One region of the Nonomuraea sp. NPDC049378 genome, then DNA from elsewhere that is predicted to be linked to it. Evidence: riboswitches for the same ligand, from Rfam matches in the RefSeq annotation. Region 1 holds a riboswitch; each other region holds the start of a gene.
What was found. A riboswitch is a leader RNA that binds a small molecule or an ion and turns the genes downstream of it on or off. The one in region 1 is predicted to bind cyclic di-AMP.
Positions count from the first base shown of each region.

Region 2: it holds a riboswitch for cyclic di-AMP, as region 1 does, so the genes downstream of both, ACZ6SA_RS39020 (coiled-coil domain-containing protein) here and ACZ6SA_RS14420 (C40 family peptidase) in region 1, are expected to answer to the same signal.
Region 3: it holds a riboswitch for cyclic di-AMP, as region 1 does, so the genes downstream of both, ACZ6SA_RS13055 (C40 family peptidase) here and ACZ6SA_RS14420 (C40 family peptidase) in region 1, are expected to answer to the same signal.

Region 1 covers NZ_JBVJHP010000006.1:31,020-35,795, forward strand. The annotation lists gene ACZ6SA_RS14410 (M48 family metallopeptidase) at 1-525, opposite strand, end outside; gene ACZ6SA_RS14415 (gluzincin family metallopeptidase) at 538-1,353, opposite strand; gene ACZ6SA_RS14420 (C40 family peptidase) at 1,481-2,002, opposite strand; cyclic di-AMP (ydaO/yuaA leader) riboswitch at 2,076-2,238, opposite strand; gene ACZ6SA_RS14425 (C40 family peptidase) at 2,635-3,609, opposite strand; gene ACZ6SA_RS14430 (NYN domain-containing protein) at 3,696-4,776, opposite strand, start outside.
Region 2 covers NZ_JBVJHP010000022.1:159,122-163,897, forward strand. The annotation lists gene ACZ6SA_RS39010 (hypothetical protein) at 1-209, opposite strand, end outside; gene ACZ6SA_RS39015 (hypothetical protein) at 250-510, opposite strand; gene ACZ6SA_RS39020 (coiled-coil domain-containing protein) at 855-1,820, opposite strand; cyclic di-AMP (ydaO/yuaA leader) riboswitch at 1,826-1,968, opposite strand; gene galT (galactose-1-phosphate uridylyltransferase) at 2,035-3,117, opposite strand; gene ACZ6SA_RS39030 (DeoR/GlpR family DNA-binding transcription regulator) at 3,114-3,893, opposite strand; gene ACZ6SA_RS39035 (50S ribosomal protein bL37) at 4,027-4,107, shown strand; gene ACZ6SA_RS39040 (nucleoside/nucleotide kinase family protein) at 4,219-4,776, opposite strand, start outside.
Region 3 covers NZ_JBVJHP010000005.1:202,193-206,968, reverse strand. The annotation lists gene ACZ6SA_RS13065 (aldo/keto reductase) at 1-579, shown strand, start outside; gene ACZ6SA_RS13060 (Gfo/Idh/MocA family protein) at 599-1,549, shown strand; cyclic di-AMP (ydaO/yuaA leader) riboswitch at 1,667-1,803, shown strand; gene ACZ6SA_RS13055 (C40 family peptidase) at 1,816-2,502, shown strand; gene ACZ6SA_RS13050 (ABC transporter ATP-binding protein) at 2,588-4,435, opposite strand; gene ACZ6SA_RS13045 (ATP-binding cassette domain-containing protein) at 4,432-4,776, opposite strand, start outside.

The DNA of each region.
Region 1 (4,776 bases):
CAGCCGGCCCAGCACCCTGGCCCCGAAGGGGGTGGCCACCAGCAGGGCCGCGAAGGCCAGCGTGAGCGCCAGCCCGAGATAGCTCGGCAGGGACGTGGCCGCGTCGAACGCCCGCGCCCTCGCGATCTCGGCGGCGGTGAAGTCGCGCGCCGGGTCGGGCGGCCCCGCGGCCAGGACCGTCCACGGCGTGCTGAAGGCGGCCACGGCCAGGATCACCGCCGCGAGCACCGCCAGGACCACGGCGGCCTGCCGTCTGAACCGGCGCTCGACCGCATCCACCGCCGCGTCCGCTACCGGGCCCTCCCCCGGATCCTGCGCCGGGCCGTCCGTCGTCGCGGGCACCCCGTCACCCTGCCCCCGTTCGCGCCGTCTCCACGCCCCCGCCGCGCCGCCGTCCGTCCGCGCGGCGTCCTCCGCGCTGACGGCGCCCACGGGAACACCGTCACCGGGCCCTGTGGCAGCCGCCTCTCCGCCGCCCGCCCCGGCCTCCTCAGAGGGGCCGTCCGCGTCCCGCCGTCCGCTCATCCTTCTCCCCACTCACGCGAGCTGCTCCCGCACGTACGCGCGCCACCGTGCCGTCAGCCAGGCCACGGAGAGCCCGAGCGCGGCGAGCGCCTCGTCGACGCCGGCCGCCTGCGCATCACGGTAGAGCCTCACCAGGCTCCTCTCACCGAAACGGCGGGCGAGGAACCGACACGCCAGCCAGGCCTCCTGGTACGCCAGCGCAAGGCGTCCGGGGTCAGGCCCGCCGACGGCGAACGCCTCGGGCCCCGGCAGCGCGGCCGGCACGCGCCCGGCCCGCACCTCGGCGGCCAACTCGGCGGCGGCCGTGCGCACGGGCAGCCCGGCGTCCCGGTAGGCCACGTAGTCGGCGAAGCCCTCGTAGAGCCAGACGGGCAGCCCGCCGGTGCCCGCGGCGACGTGGGTCAGCTCGTGGGTGAGGACGACGTCCTTGCCGGTGGAGGTGAGCCTGCCGAACGACTCGGGGACGACGATCACCCGCCCGCCGTCGGCCACCGCCGCCAGCCCGTCGAGTCGCTCCACGCCGGCCAGCCGGGCCGCGTCCTGCGCGGAGCCGGGAACGATGACCACGGGCCGCACCGGGCGGCCGAGCACGGCCGTGACCCGCAGCCCCGCCGAGTCGGCGCGGCGGGCGAGTTCGCTGAGCGTGCCGGGTGCGGCGCGGTGGCCGGTGACGAGGGAACGTGCCCCGCGGGCGGTGACCTGGCCGTCCGGCCACAGGTCACGGGCGTGCGCGGGGAAGACGGGCGATCCGGGGGCGGGCGCGTCGGCGGCGAGGCCGAGGAGGAGGAGCGCGGCCAGCGCGGCTCGTCGGCTCACCTGCTCGGACACGCTGCCGATCGTAGTGGGCCCGATCAGGGCCGGCCCTCTACGAGGGGCCGCCGACGAGCGTGAGGACGGGCTGCCACGGGAGCCCGCCCGGGCTCCGGAAGATCTCCCGGGCCCGGGCGGGGCCTCATCAGAGGCCGGGACGGACCGCGCCGACGAACGACGACTTGCGCCATCCGCCCAGCTTGTCGATGCGCACCCGTTCGCCTGTCCGCGGCGAATGGATCATCTTGCCCTTGCCGACGTACATGCCCACGTGGCCGAGCCCGTTGAAGAACATGAGGTCCCCGGGCTTGAGGTTGCGCCAGGAGACCTTGTTCCTGATGCCGGCGAACTGGCTGCTCGCCACGCGCGGGAGTTTCACCCCGGCCTTCTTCCAGGCGTACTGGACGAGGCCGGAGCAGTCGAACGAACCAGGGCCTGTGGCGCCGTAACGGTACGGGTCACCGATCTGGTTCTTGGCCACGGCGATGGCCTTGCCGGCCTTCACCTTCTGCCGAGCGGTCTTTGCCCGCTTGCGAGCGGCCTTGGCCGACTTCGCGGTGGTGGCGGCGGTGGCCGCCCTCACCGAGGAGACGCCGGCCGTGTCGCTCCTCGTCGCCGCCTGAGCCGTGGGGGCGTGGAGGACCAGGCCTCCGGCCGTCACGGTCATCGTGAGCACGACGCCAGGCAGGGCAATGCGGGACAGACGGGGGTTGTGCAGGGAGGTAGACAGGATTTCTCCTTGGGTCTTCCACGAACGCCTACCGGGTTAGCTGTCGGATTCGGGCCTGGAAGTCGCCCTACGGCGCGATGGCGCGCCGATTCACCCCTGATCCCTGGGGAACTGGGATCGCTGGGTCCCCGGTTCCGTGCCTCCTGACTGCACGGATTCGGCAGGTCATCGCCCGTGTCATGGGGATGTCGCGGCGATGACCAGCGGATCTTCATCTGTCTTCACACCGGGAGGGACCGATGCGGGTTCACGGCGCCATGGCTTGTGCACCGCGACGACGCCAGAAGCTACGCGGAACGGTCAAGGATCAGCAAAAGCCGAGTCAGGCTGTAAAGATCGACTCAGGCCTCAGTAAACTCCCGAACCCCTGTTGGAACAGGGGGCGTCGTTACCAAAAAGTGACCCTGCTCACATTCGCGAAACATCCGTCTTGTCAGGGGTCAGATGTCGCGTTTGTCACATTCCGCCTCGTATGATCTCGACCTAAGGTGATCAGGAGGATGCGGAACGTGATCGCGGACCGCCCGCACGACGGCAACGATGGTGCGTCGTAGAAGGAGGGGACGGAATTATGGGCGGACGGCGCCCACGAGGCTGCGGCCGTAGGCGGAGAGGCTGACGACCTTGACCACGTCGCCCGTCTGCGGCGCATGGACGATCTTCCCGTTGCCCGCATAGATGCTGACGTGCCCCAGACCCTCGCTGAAGATGAGATCACCGGGCTGGAGCGCGTTCAGCGACACCTTGCGGCTGGCGCCCCACGCCCACTGCGCCCACGTCGTCCTCGGCAAGGACACGCCCGCGGCCCGCCATGACGCCTGCGTCAGCCCCGAGCAGTCGTAGCCGCCCGGCCCCGTCCCGCCGAACACGTACGGCTTGCCGACCTGCGCGAACGCGAACCGCAGCACCGCTGCGGCGTTCCCCGACGCCGGTCCCGTGTACGCGATGCCGGTGCTGTTCGGGTCACCGGTCTTGTAGGCGCCCAGCTTCTTCAGGAGCTTCTTCTGCTTGGCGATCAGGCCGAGGATCTCCTTGCGCTCCTTCTCGACCTCGCCGCGGACCTCGTCGGCCGACCGCAGGGCACCCTGCGCCTTGTCACGTTCCTTCTTCAGCCCGCGGTTCTCCCGGTCGAACGCCGCCAGCTTCTCCGAGCGTTCCTTGGCCATCTGCCCGGCCAGCGCCATCCCGGCCAGCCGTCCCTGCGGGTTGTCGGCGCTGACCAGCCCCGGCATGGTGGTGGCGTAGCCGCCGGCCCGATAGACGGTGGCGGCCATGTCGGCGATCTGGGTGCGCAGGTCGGCGACCGTACGGAGTTTGCGCTTGTAGCTCTTGTTCAGCTTCGCGTAGGTGCCCTTGGCCTTCTTGTAGCGCTCGGTCGCCGTGTTGTAGCGGTCGACGACCTTGTCGGCCTTGTCGTTGAGCTTGTCGAGCTTGGCCTTGGCCTGCCCGATGGTCGGCTTCGGATCAGCGAGCGCCGCCCCCATGGGAGACACCACAAGCCCGAACGCGAGACCCACGGCCACCGGCACCCGGCCAAACCTCACTGCGTCGCCTCCCAGGAGATCTTTACTGGGGCGAAATAGTACAGAAGTGGCGGGTGAGGTCTCACCCGAACATACCAATTCGTAACTTAAGCCCGGCCCAGGCGGCGCAGCAGCAAGCCAGAGGGAACGGGTCTGGCTCCCATCCGCCTGACGGACTCGGCCACCTCCCGGTCCGACGACACCACGGCTATGGCGCGACCGGGCGGCTCGGCGCGGACGAGCTGGCGGATCAGGTCGTCGGCGATCTCCCCGGGCGCGCTGAACAGCACCCTCACGCCGCGCGGCGCCACGACCTGCACAGGGGCGTTGAGCTCCGCACCGTCGAACACCGCGGTCACCTCGACCCTCGTCTGCGCCACCAGCCCGCCCAGCCCGGTCATCAGCCGGTTGCGCTGGTCGGCGAGGGTGAGCGTGCCGTAGCCGGTCTTGGTGACGTTGTAGCCGTCGATGATCAGGTGGATCTGCGGCAGCGCGAGGAGCTGGTCGAGAAGCTGCGGGTCGTCATCGGCCAGCGCCCGCGCGGGCACGCGCACACCCGGCCGTTCGCCGGTGACCGCGGCGACAGAATCGGCCGGCCGGCTGATCGTGGTGGGCAGGGCCAGCTCCCTGCGCAGCCCGGCGGACGCGTCCTGCAGCGCGTCGAGCAGCACCCTGATGCGGGCGTCCTCGATGCTCCTGCCCTCGCGCGCGGCCCGGCGCGAGGCTTCGAGCTGCTTCTCCACGTCGGACAGCCGTTCGCGCAGCCGCCGCAGCTCGGACTCCCCCGCGCTGCCCGCGGCCGAGGCGGCCGTCCTGGCCTCCTCGGCCGCCCGCTCCATCTCCTCGGCCCTGCGCGCCGCGGCCTTGGCCCGCTCGCGGGCGTCGTGGAGCCTGCGGCGCAGGTCGGAGTTCTCCGCGCGGGCGGCCCTGACCTGCTCGCGCAGGCGTTCCGCCTCCTCCTTGGCGCCGCTCTTCTGCGCGGCGAGCTGCTCGCGCAACCGGGCGACGGCCTCCTCGCGCTCGGAGTCCTCGGCGGCCGCGAGCGACTGCTCCAGGTCGGAGCGGGCGGCCTCGATCATCTCCGCCCAGCCGGGCGGGCGGGTGAGATAGGCGGCCGCGGCCACCAGCACGGGGTCGGCGGCGGGCGGCACGTTGCCCTCGGCGAGAGCGGCGACCAGCTCGGGCCAG
Region 2 (4,776 bases), on a different contig from region 1:
GTGCGTCCGTCGTCGCGATGGTGGATGTGACTGCGGGTGAGTAGGGCGATCCGGCTAACCTGCTGAGCGAACAGCAGGACCAAGAGGCCGGCGACCCGATCGCCGGTCGGGAGCGTGACTTCGGTCAGCAGGCGTCGTGCTTGCGCCCATCGGTGGTCGGCCGGGGTGAACTGGGACGGCTCGGTGTTGATCCTGGCGGGGATTTCCAAGGGCGGCAGGCTTCTGGACTTGATGGCCCAAGACCAGAAGCTACGAGGTCGCGTCCCGGAACGCCGGCAACCACCTCTTCCGGCCTGAGGCCCGCGTCCTAAGCACCTGCTCGTCGGCGTAGTCGAAGAAGTCCTGCAACTCCCGACGGGTCAGCGCCCGCACTTCAGGCCGTCCCTCATAGGGCGAGGAGTGCGACGGCATGTTGTCCTCGTGGCAGGTCTGTGCCGGATGCGTCCCGAAATGTTCCACACACTGCTCCGCCCACCCGTAGCGGGCGTCGGTGAGGTAGTCGCAGAACATCGCAATCTGGTTCAGGTAGTTCCGAACGGTCGAGCGCGCCCGCGACCCCGGCGCCGACAGTAACTCCGTCGCCTAGTCCTCTACATCCCCAGGCAGCCACTCCCATGGCGATGTGCGGCGCCCTCCACGGAGACCCGTTTCACCCCAACACCACCTCGCATCGGATGCGACATGCTCGCATCTGATGCGAGATCCCTTCCGGCGAACCCGGAAAGTCGCAGGCAGATAGCCGCACATCAACACGTGCGATGATCTTGGCGAATGTCGCTCCTGTAGGTCGATGAACAGCTCAAACGCATTCTTCAAATGGGCGAATAGCTCATCAGATGCTATTCGTCCCTTTTTCAGTTCATCGAGATGTGCACGTGGTCGTAGTGGTTCTCGGTGATGCTGCCCCGGTTGGACATCGTGCTCCAACCCGAGCCGTGGTTGATGCGCTGCTTCCAGATGACGTACTTGACGCCCAGCCTGCTCTTGTTCTTGATGGCCCACTCCGCGATGCGGTCGCCCAGGGCGGCGTTGGCGGCGGAGGGCATCGAGCCGCCCGTGCTCATCATGAAGTCGCAGGCCCGGCCCAGGGGGTGTTCGCCGCTGGAGCCCGAGCGGAAGCAGCCGACGGTGAAGGGCAGCGCGAAGTTCTTGCCGATCTGCTCCTTCATCAGCCGCGTGCGCGGCGTGATGTTGTCGGAGCCGGACGGGAGTTCGGGTGCCCAGCCGCCGTCTGACCTGCGGTTGGTGCCGAACGGCACCAGGTCCTGGAGCTTCTTCTCGATGTCGTCGATGACGTCCTCGGCCTCGTCGCGCTGACCGGCCACCTCGGCCGCGTCCTTGCGGATCCTGTCGGCGAGCTCGACGGCCTGCGCGGAGGCCTTCTTCTTCTCGTCGCGCGCCCTGGCCACGCCCTGCACGAACGCCTGCTGCTCGGCGGTGACCTGATTGAGCACCGCGGCGCCGCCGCTGTTCTCCGGCAACATGAATACGGGCACTCCGGGGTTGCCGTTCTGGTAGCGCAGGCGGGCTATCTCGGCGACCCGCTTCTCGGCCGTCGTCAGCGCCTCTTCGGCGGTGGCCAGCCGGGCCTTGGCCGCCTTGGCGGACTTCTGCGCCTTGGCCAGCTCGACGCGCTTGAGGTTGTAGGCCTCGATCAGCTTGTCGACCTTCTTGTTGAGCTGCTTGAGCTGCGCGCGCAGCTCCGACTCCTTGGGTTTGGGGGCCGTGGACGCCGCGGACGCCGGGGCCGCCGAAACGACGACGGCGGCGGCGGCGGCGATGAGACCGATGGCAAGACTCGCGGGGGACGAAGCCGCCACGTAGGTGTTCCTCTCCCTCTGCCGGCCGGGTTAGCTGACGGGTTCGGGTATGGGAGCTGCGTATCCCTACCACGGATGTGGATTCACCCCAGGTGCGATGGGTCCCCGGCTCCCGGGCAACTCGCCCAGGATTAGGCGGTGCAACGGCTGTTACGGCCGATGCATAAGGGGATATTAGTGGTAGATCACGAGACATGCGACCTTAAGTAGAAATCTATTCTTGATCTACTTGTGATCGGAGCATGCGCGCGGCCTCTTCCGGCAGCACGTCGTTGACGAACGCGCCCATCGCGGACTCCGAGCCCGCCAGATACTTGAGCTTGTTGGGCGCCCGCCGGATGCTGAAGAGCTCCAGATGCAGGTACGCGAGCTCGCGGTCCCGCCGCACCGGGGCCTGGTGCCAGGCCGAGATGTACGGCATCACGACCCCGAACAGCCCGTCGAAGGCCCGCAGCACCGAGGTGTAGAGCGGGGCGAACGCCGCACGCTCCTCCTCCGTGAGCGCCGCCAGGTCCGGCACCTGCCGGTGCGGATACACGTGCACCTCGTACGGCCAGCGCGCGGCCGCGGGCACGAACGCCGTCCACAGCTCGTTGCCGGCCACCACCCGTGTCCCGGCGGCACGTTCGGCGGCCAGCACGTCGGCGAACAGGTTGCCCGGGCCCTGGTAGCGGGCCGCGGCGCCGAGCTGGAGTTTCGTTCTGGGCGTGACGTACGGGTAGGCGTAGATCTGGCCATGCGGATGCGCCAGCGTGATGCCGATCTCCTCGCCCCGGTTCTCGAAGCAGAACACCTGCTCCACGCCCTCGATCCCGGACAATTCGGCCGTACGGTCGGCCCACGCCTCCATGACCAGCCGCACCTGGGCGTCGGAGAGCTTCGAGAAGGATGACGAGTGATCCGAGGTAAAGCACACCACCTCGCACCGCCCCACTCCCGGACGAACCTCACTCAGCCCACCCACATCTTGATAAGTCCCAAAATTCGTGGAGAAGGAGGGGAAGCGGTTCTCGAACACCGCCACGTCGTAGTCGTACGCAGGGATCTCCGTCGCCCGGGTGTCCGACGACGGGCACAACGGGCACTCGGCGGACGTGCCCGTCGGCAGGAACGTCCGCGTCTGCCGGTGCCCGGCCATCGCGATCCACTCCTCGGTCAGCGGATCGTAGCGCAGCTCGGACGCCACCGGCCGGGGCTCAAGCGGGCGCCGGTCGATCGCGCTCCGGTCGGCGTCGTCGCGCCGGTCGAAGTAGATCAGCTCTCGGCCGTCGGCCAGATGGGTGACGGTGCGCTTCAATGCGTGTCCTCCGCGATGATCAGTTCTCCGGCCCGCTCGGCCAGTTCGGTGCGTGCGTCCTCGGGCAGCCCCGCGTCGCTGATGACCACGTCGGCCTCGCTCAGCTCGGCGATGGTGCTGATGCCCACCGTGTTCCACTTGGTGTGGTCGGCAGGGACGACCAGCCGGTGCGCGGCCGTCACAAGCTCCCTGTCGGTCTCCGACTCCAGCAGGTTGGGCGTGGTGAAGCCGGCCCGCACGCTCATCCCGTGCACGCCGAGGAAGAGCGTGTCCACGTGCAGGCGGCGGATCGCGGCCACGGCCACCGGGCCGACCAGCGCGTCGGACGGCGTGCGCACGCCGCCGGTCAGCACGACGGTGCGGTCGGCGCGCGGGTTGCGATGGAAGACCTCGGCGACGGGGATCGAATTGGTGATCACGGTCAGCTCGGGAACGCCGATGAGGTGGTGGGCCAGCGCCCACGTGGTGGTGCCCGCCGACAGCGCCACGGCGGTGCCGGGGCGTACCAGCCTGGCCGCGTGCCGCGCGATGGCCTCCTTCTCCTGCTGCTGGCGGGCGGACTTCGCGGTGAAGCCCGGCTCCTCGGTCGATCCGGGGCCGAGCGCGGTCGCGCCACCGTGCACCTTCTCCAGCAGACCGCGTTCGGCCAGCACCTCGAGGTCGCGGCGGATGGTCATGTCGGAGACGCCGAGTTCGCGTACGAGGTCGGCGACCCGGACACCGCCGTTGCTGCGCACGCGTTCGAGGATCGTCTGCTGACGCTGCTGTGCGAGCACGCCCGCTCCTTCCAACAGATTCCACCAAATTATGACACGACGCTGTTGGGGAATGTTAGTTCGCTACGGATGGCTTGCGCTGGTCAGCACGGGCGAGAGACGTTGGGAGGACACCGACTCCGGAGGCGAGCTTATGGCCAGGCGAGCACGCAAGGGCAAGGCACGCAAGAAGAAGAAGAAGGCGAACCACGGCAAGCGCCCGACAGCACGCTGACAGGTGGCCGCCCGCCGGCGGCCACCCTCATCCCGGCAGCTCGGCGCCCGAGAGGGCAGCCCGTTTCCTGCCGTTCGCACGGCGGTCGCGGACGGCCGATCCGGCGCCGGGTCACAGGAGGAGCGCGGGCCGGTCGGGATGATCGGCCCTGATCACGACGTCGGCCGCCTCCTGGGGCCGCACCTCGCGCTCGTACCGCTCATAGGCGGGCAGGCGCCACCGCTCCTCCTCGGACGTGCGGCGCCCCAGCGCCGCCGCGGACAACCACACATGCACGCTCAGCTCGAACGCCAGCCCCCGTCCCAGCAGCAGCGTCCCGTCCACGATCACCACCCCGCCCGGCGGAAGCTCCTCATAGGGCAGCCGGTACGCCCGGTCGATCCGGCTGTCCCACAGAGCCGGCAGCACGCGCCCCGAGCCGCCATCGTCCAGGGGATCCAGCACCTCCCTGCGCAGCGCCTTGACGTCGAGCCAGTCCTCGTAGAAGGCGTCAGGATCGGCCCTGCCGTGCTCCAGCCGCAGAGACGAGGACCGCAGGAAGTCACCCGCGGAGACCCGCAGCACAGGCCGGCCGCGCAGCCGGAGCGGCGCGACGAGGTCGTCGGCCAGCGTTTCCGGCCGTCCGGCAGGCGCCCCGTCGACGACCACCCGCACCCGACGCCCGCGTGG
Region 3 (4,776 bases), on a different contig from region 1:
CGCACGGAGCAGGCCTTCGACGAGAGCCTGGCCCGGCTGGGGCTCGACTACGTCGATCTCTATCTCATCCACTGGCCGGTGCCGAAGCAGGACAAGTACGTACAGGCGTGGAAGGCGATCGAGAAGATCTACCGTGACGGGCGGGCCAAGGCCATCGGCGTGTCCAATTTCACCGTCGGCACGCTCACCCGGCTCATGAACGAGACCGACATCACACCCTCCATCAACCAGATCGAGCTCCACCCGTACTTCCAGCAGCGGGAGATGCGGGCCTTCCACGAGGCCAACGGCATCCTCACCGAGGCGTGGAGCCCGCTCGGCCAGGGCAAGGGGCTGCTCGAGGATCCGGCGCTCGCGGTGCTGGCGGACAAGCACGGCAAGACTCCCGCGCAGATCGTGCTCCGCTGGCACCTGCAGCTCGGCAACGTCGTCATTCCCAAGTCCGTGACGCCGTCGCGGATCGCCGAGAACGTCGACGTGTTCGACTTCATCCTCGATCCGGAGAGCATGGCCGCCGTCGGCGCGCTGAACAGGGGCCTTCGCATCGGAGGCGATCCTGACACGTTCAATTTGATCTGATGCGTCTAGCATCTTCCGCGTGCGGGACTTCACGTGGGGCATCGCGGCGACGGGCGTCATAGCGCGGACTGTGGGAGCGGCGATCGTGGCCGAGCCCGGGATGCGGGTGGGCGCCGTCGGCTCCAGGAATCTGCGGCGGGCGCAGGCCCTGGCGTCCGCGCTGGGCGCGGAGTCGGCGTACGGCTCCTATGAGCGGTTGTGCGCCGACCCTGCGGTGGACGCGATCTACGTGGCGACGCCGCACACCGAGCACCTGCGGGTCGCGCAGGCCGCCATCGCCGCGGGCAAGGCCGTGTTGTGCGAGAAGCCGCTGGCCGCGACCGTGGACGACGCGGAGAAGATGGTACGCCTGGCGCGCGAGGCGGGCGTGTTCCTGATGGAAGCGTGGATGCGGTTCAACCCGCTGATCCGCCTCATCGCCGCCGACGAGCGGTTCGGCGACATCCGGTCGGTGCAGGCCAGTTTCGGCTTCGCCATGCCGTACGATCCGGCGCACCGGCTGTGGGCCCCGGAGCTGGGCGGGGGCTCGCTGCTCGACCTGGGGGTCTACCCGTTCGGCCTGGCCCAGCTGCTTCTGGGCATGCCCACCGGCCTGCGCATGACGGGCTCCCTGGCGCCGAGCGGGGTTGACGCGGAGGCGGGCGGGGTGTTGCTCTATCCCGGCGGCAGGCGGGCTTTCGTGGAAACCTCCTTGCTGGGGAATTACCCGAACCAGGCCTGTGTTGTAGGTACGCGGATGCGGGCGGACATCCACGCGCCGTTCTGGGCGCCGGAGCGGATCGTCCTCACCGGGCCTTCCATGGAGCCGGAAGAGCATGTGCTCGATCCGGCCGACAACGGATACGCCGGTGAGCTCCGCGAGGTCCGCGCCGCCACGGCCGAGGGCAGGACCGAATCCCCGATCATGCCCCTTGACGAATCCCTTGCCATGTCAGGGCTTCTGGCCGACGCTCGCCGGCAACTGGCCTAGCTGGGCCTTTATGCAGTTGTAATCCTCTTGCCTCATGTATTACCTTGTGGGGCATCTTACGGCATACGTCCGGTTTGTCCGGCTATGTCTGACCATCGCACGATAGATCACAGGATCGTCCTGTGACCGCTGAATCCGCATCACGCGGAACCGGGGACCCAAGTCCTTTGGGGTGAATCGGCACTCCGGTGCCGTAGGGCAGCTTCCACGCCCGAACCCGTCAGCTAACCCGGTAAGCGGCATGGAAGCAAGGAGTTACCCCCTCGATGGCCACGTTCCGTCTTACCGCAATCCCCAAGCGAACCATCACCTGCGCCGCGCTCGGCGCCAGCGTCCTCGCCTCGGCCCTCGGCGTCAACGTCGCCGCGGCCAACGCCGACACCCCGCCCGCGGACAAGCCGGCCGCCGTCTCCCCGGTGACCGACTCCAAGAAGCGCGCGGCCAAGGAGACCACGGTCAACGTGACCGCCTCCCAGGTGCTGGACTTCGCCAAGTCCCAGGTCGGCACCTCCGAGAACGCCGCCGGCGGCGGCACCCCGTACCAGAAGTGGTACGCCGACTCGCGGCGCGCCGCCGAGACCATCGCCCGCGACGGCGGCAACCGGGCCGCGTACCTGAACGCCGCCTGGTGCTCGATGTTCGTCTCCTGGGTCGGCGAGCAGACCGGCGCCCGCCCGCAGATCGGCTGGGACGCCTACACCGTCACCCACGCCAAGTGGTTCGCCGCCAACGACCGCTTCGGCACCAAGGCCAAGCCCGGCGCCGTGGTGTTCTTCTCCTGGGACGGCGGCAAGAAGATCACCGACATCCAGCACGTCGGCTTCGTCGTGAAGGACAACGGCGACGGCACCATCTCCACGATCGAAGGCAACACCGGCAACGGCAAGGTCGAGGAGCGGACCCGTCCGAAGTCCCAGGTCGTCGGCTACGGCTACCCCGAGTACGCCGCCTGACCCCGATCACCGCGAGCGAGCGCGCGTCCCGTGCGGAACGCGCGCTCGCTCGCGTTTCCGCCCCGCCACCCGGGCGGCCGGCGGCCTAACCGTCCGCCGCCGCCCGCTGGATGGCGTGCAACTCGGCGTAGCGGCCCTGGCGGGCCATGAGCTCGCCGTGAGTGCCCTGCTCGGCGATCCGCCCGCCGTCCAGCACCACGATCAGGTCGGCCATGCGCACCGTCGGGAAGCGGTGGGTGATGAGCAGGGTGATGGCGGCGCGGTGGCGGCGGGCGGCCTGCGCGTACCGGGCGAAGACGGCGCTCTCGGCGGGAGCGTCCAGGGAGGCGGTCGGCTCGTCCAGCACGAGCAGCAGCGGCTCCTCCCGCATCGACGCGCGCGCCAGGGCCAGGCTCTGCCACTGCCCGCCGGACAGCGTCACGCCGCCCTCGAAGCTGTCGCCCAGCTCGGTGTCCAGGCCCCTGGGCAGATCGGACACCGCGTCCGCGGCGCCGGCCCGCGCCAGCGCCTGCTCCACGGCGGGGCGGTCGTCCATACGGGGCAGGTCGCCGATGCCGACGGTCTCGGCGGCGGTGAGCTCGAACGGCACCCAGTCCTGGAACACGGCGCTGATCCTGCGCCGCCAGCGCACGGCCGGCACGTCCCGCAGCGGGACGTCGTCCAGCAGGATCTCGCCGCCGGAGGGCTGGTAGAGGCCGCACAGCAGCTTGGCCATGGTGGTCTTGCCCGAGCCGTGCGACCCGACCAGCGCGACGGTCGCGCCGGCGGGCAGGCTCAGGTCGATCCCGCGCAGCACCGGCCGGGTGGTGCCGGGGTAGGTGAACGTCACGTTCCGCAGCGTGATGCCCCGCGCGAAGCTCTCAGGCGGCTCGGCCCCGCGGGCGACGCGTTCGCGGCCGTGGTCACTCGTGGGCGCCCTCGTCCCGGCGCGGAGTGCGTCGTCGCCGGACTCCGCCAAGGCCGGGTCGTGGGTGCGGGCGTAGGCGCGGAGCCAGGCGAGCCGCGCGGCGGCGCGCAGGCCCGCGGCCACCGACCCGAGGTGGAAGGCCAGCCGGGAGGCCTGGGTGACGAACTGCACCCCGACCGTGGCCACCAGGACCACGTCGCCCGCCGTGGCCCGTCCCTGGGCGGCCAGCCAGGCCGCGCAGCCGAGCGCCGACACGTACCCGGCCAGGAACGTGCCCGACCCCGCGAACGTGAGCAGCGCGGCCCGGACCCCGGCCCGCGACAACCCCGCCGACACCTCCTCCCACCGGTGCGCGGCCATCGCCTCCAGGGCGGGCGCGGCGCGGCTGATCCGGATCTCCTTGGCCGTCCTCGGCGTGGTGACGGACTCGGACAGGTGCCGCTCCAGCCGGGCCGTCTCGGCGGTGCGCCCGGTGGCCGCGTCGACGTGGCGGGCCGCGCGGCCGCGTACCAGCAGCGACGGCAGCACGGCGCCGCCCAGCAGCAGCGTCACCAGCGGATGCACGGCGGCCATCAGCACGACGCCGAGCCCGATCTGCACGGCGTGCTCGGCGACCAGCGCGAGCGCCCACACCGCGAAGTACAGCTGGCGGCTCTCGTCGCGCAACATCGCCAGCTTGTCCAGGTACGCGGGCCGCTCCAGGTGCTCGATGGTGGGCACGCCCGAGGTGAGGGTGAGGATCTCCTCCTGCACGGACAGACCCATGCGTTCGGCCAGCTCCTCCATCAGCGCCAGCTCCGCGCGGCCGAGGGCCACACCGGTGGCCAGCGCGGCTCCGGCCGCCAGGCCCCACAGGGACGCCTGCGCGCCGTGGCCGGCGGTGGCGGCGTCGGTGAGCGCCCGCAGGAAGACGCCGACCAGGCCCTGGCTGACGGCGCCCAGGGCGAGGAAGGCGGCCAGGGTGAGGAAGGCCCGCCGGTCGGTGCGCCAGGCCAGGGTCAGCAGCGTACGGAGGGTCGCGGTCACCGGCCCGCCTGCGCGATCAGGGCGGTCTGGAGGCGGTGCCAGCGCGCGTAACGGCCGCCCAGAGCCAGCAGTTCGGCATGACCGCCCTGCTCGGCCACGGCGCCGCCGTCGAGGACGACGATCCGGTCCGCCCGCCGTACGGTGGCGAACCGGTGCGAGATGAGCACCAGGGTGCGCCCGCGCGTGCGGTCCAGCAGCCGCTCGAACACCTCCTGCTCGGCCCGCGCGTCCAGATGGGCGGTGGGCTCGTCGACGATCAGGATCCGCCGGCCCGCGTCGAGCGCGTACACGGCCCGGGCCAGCGCCACCTTCTGCCACTGCCCTCCGGACAGGTCACGGCC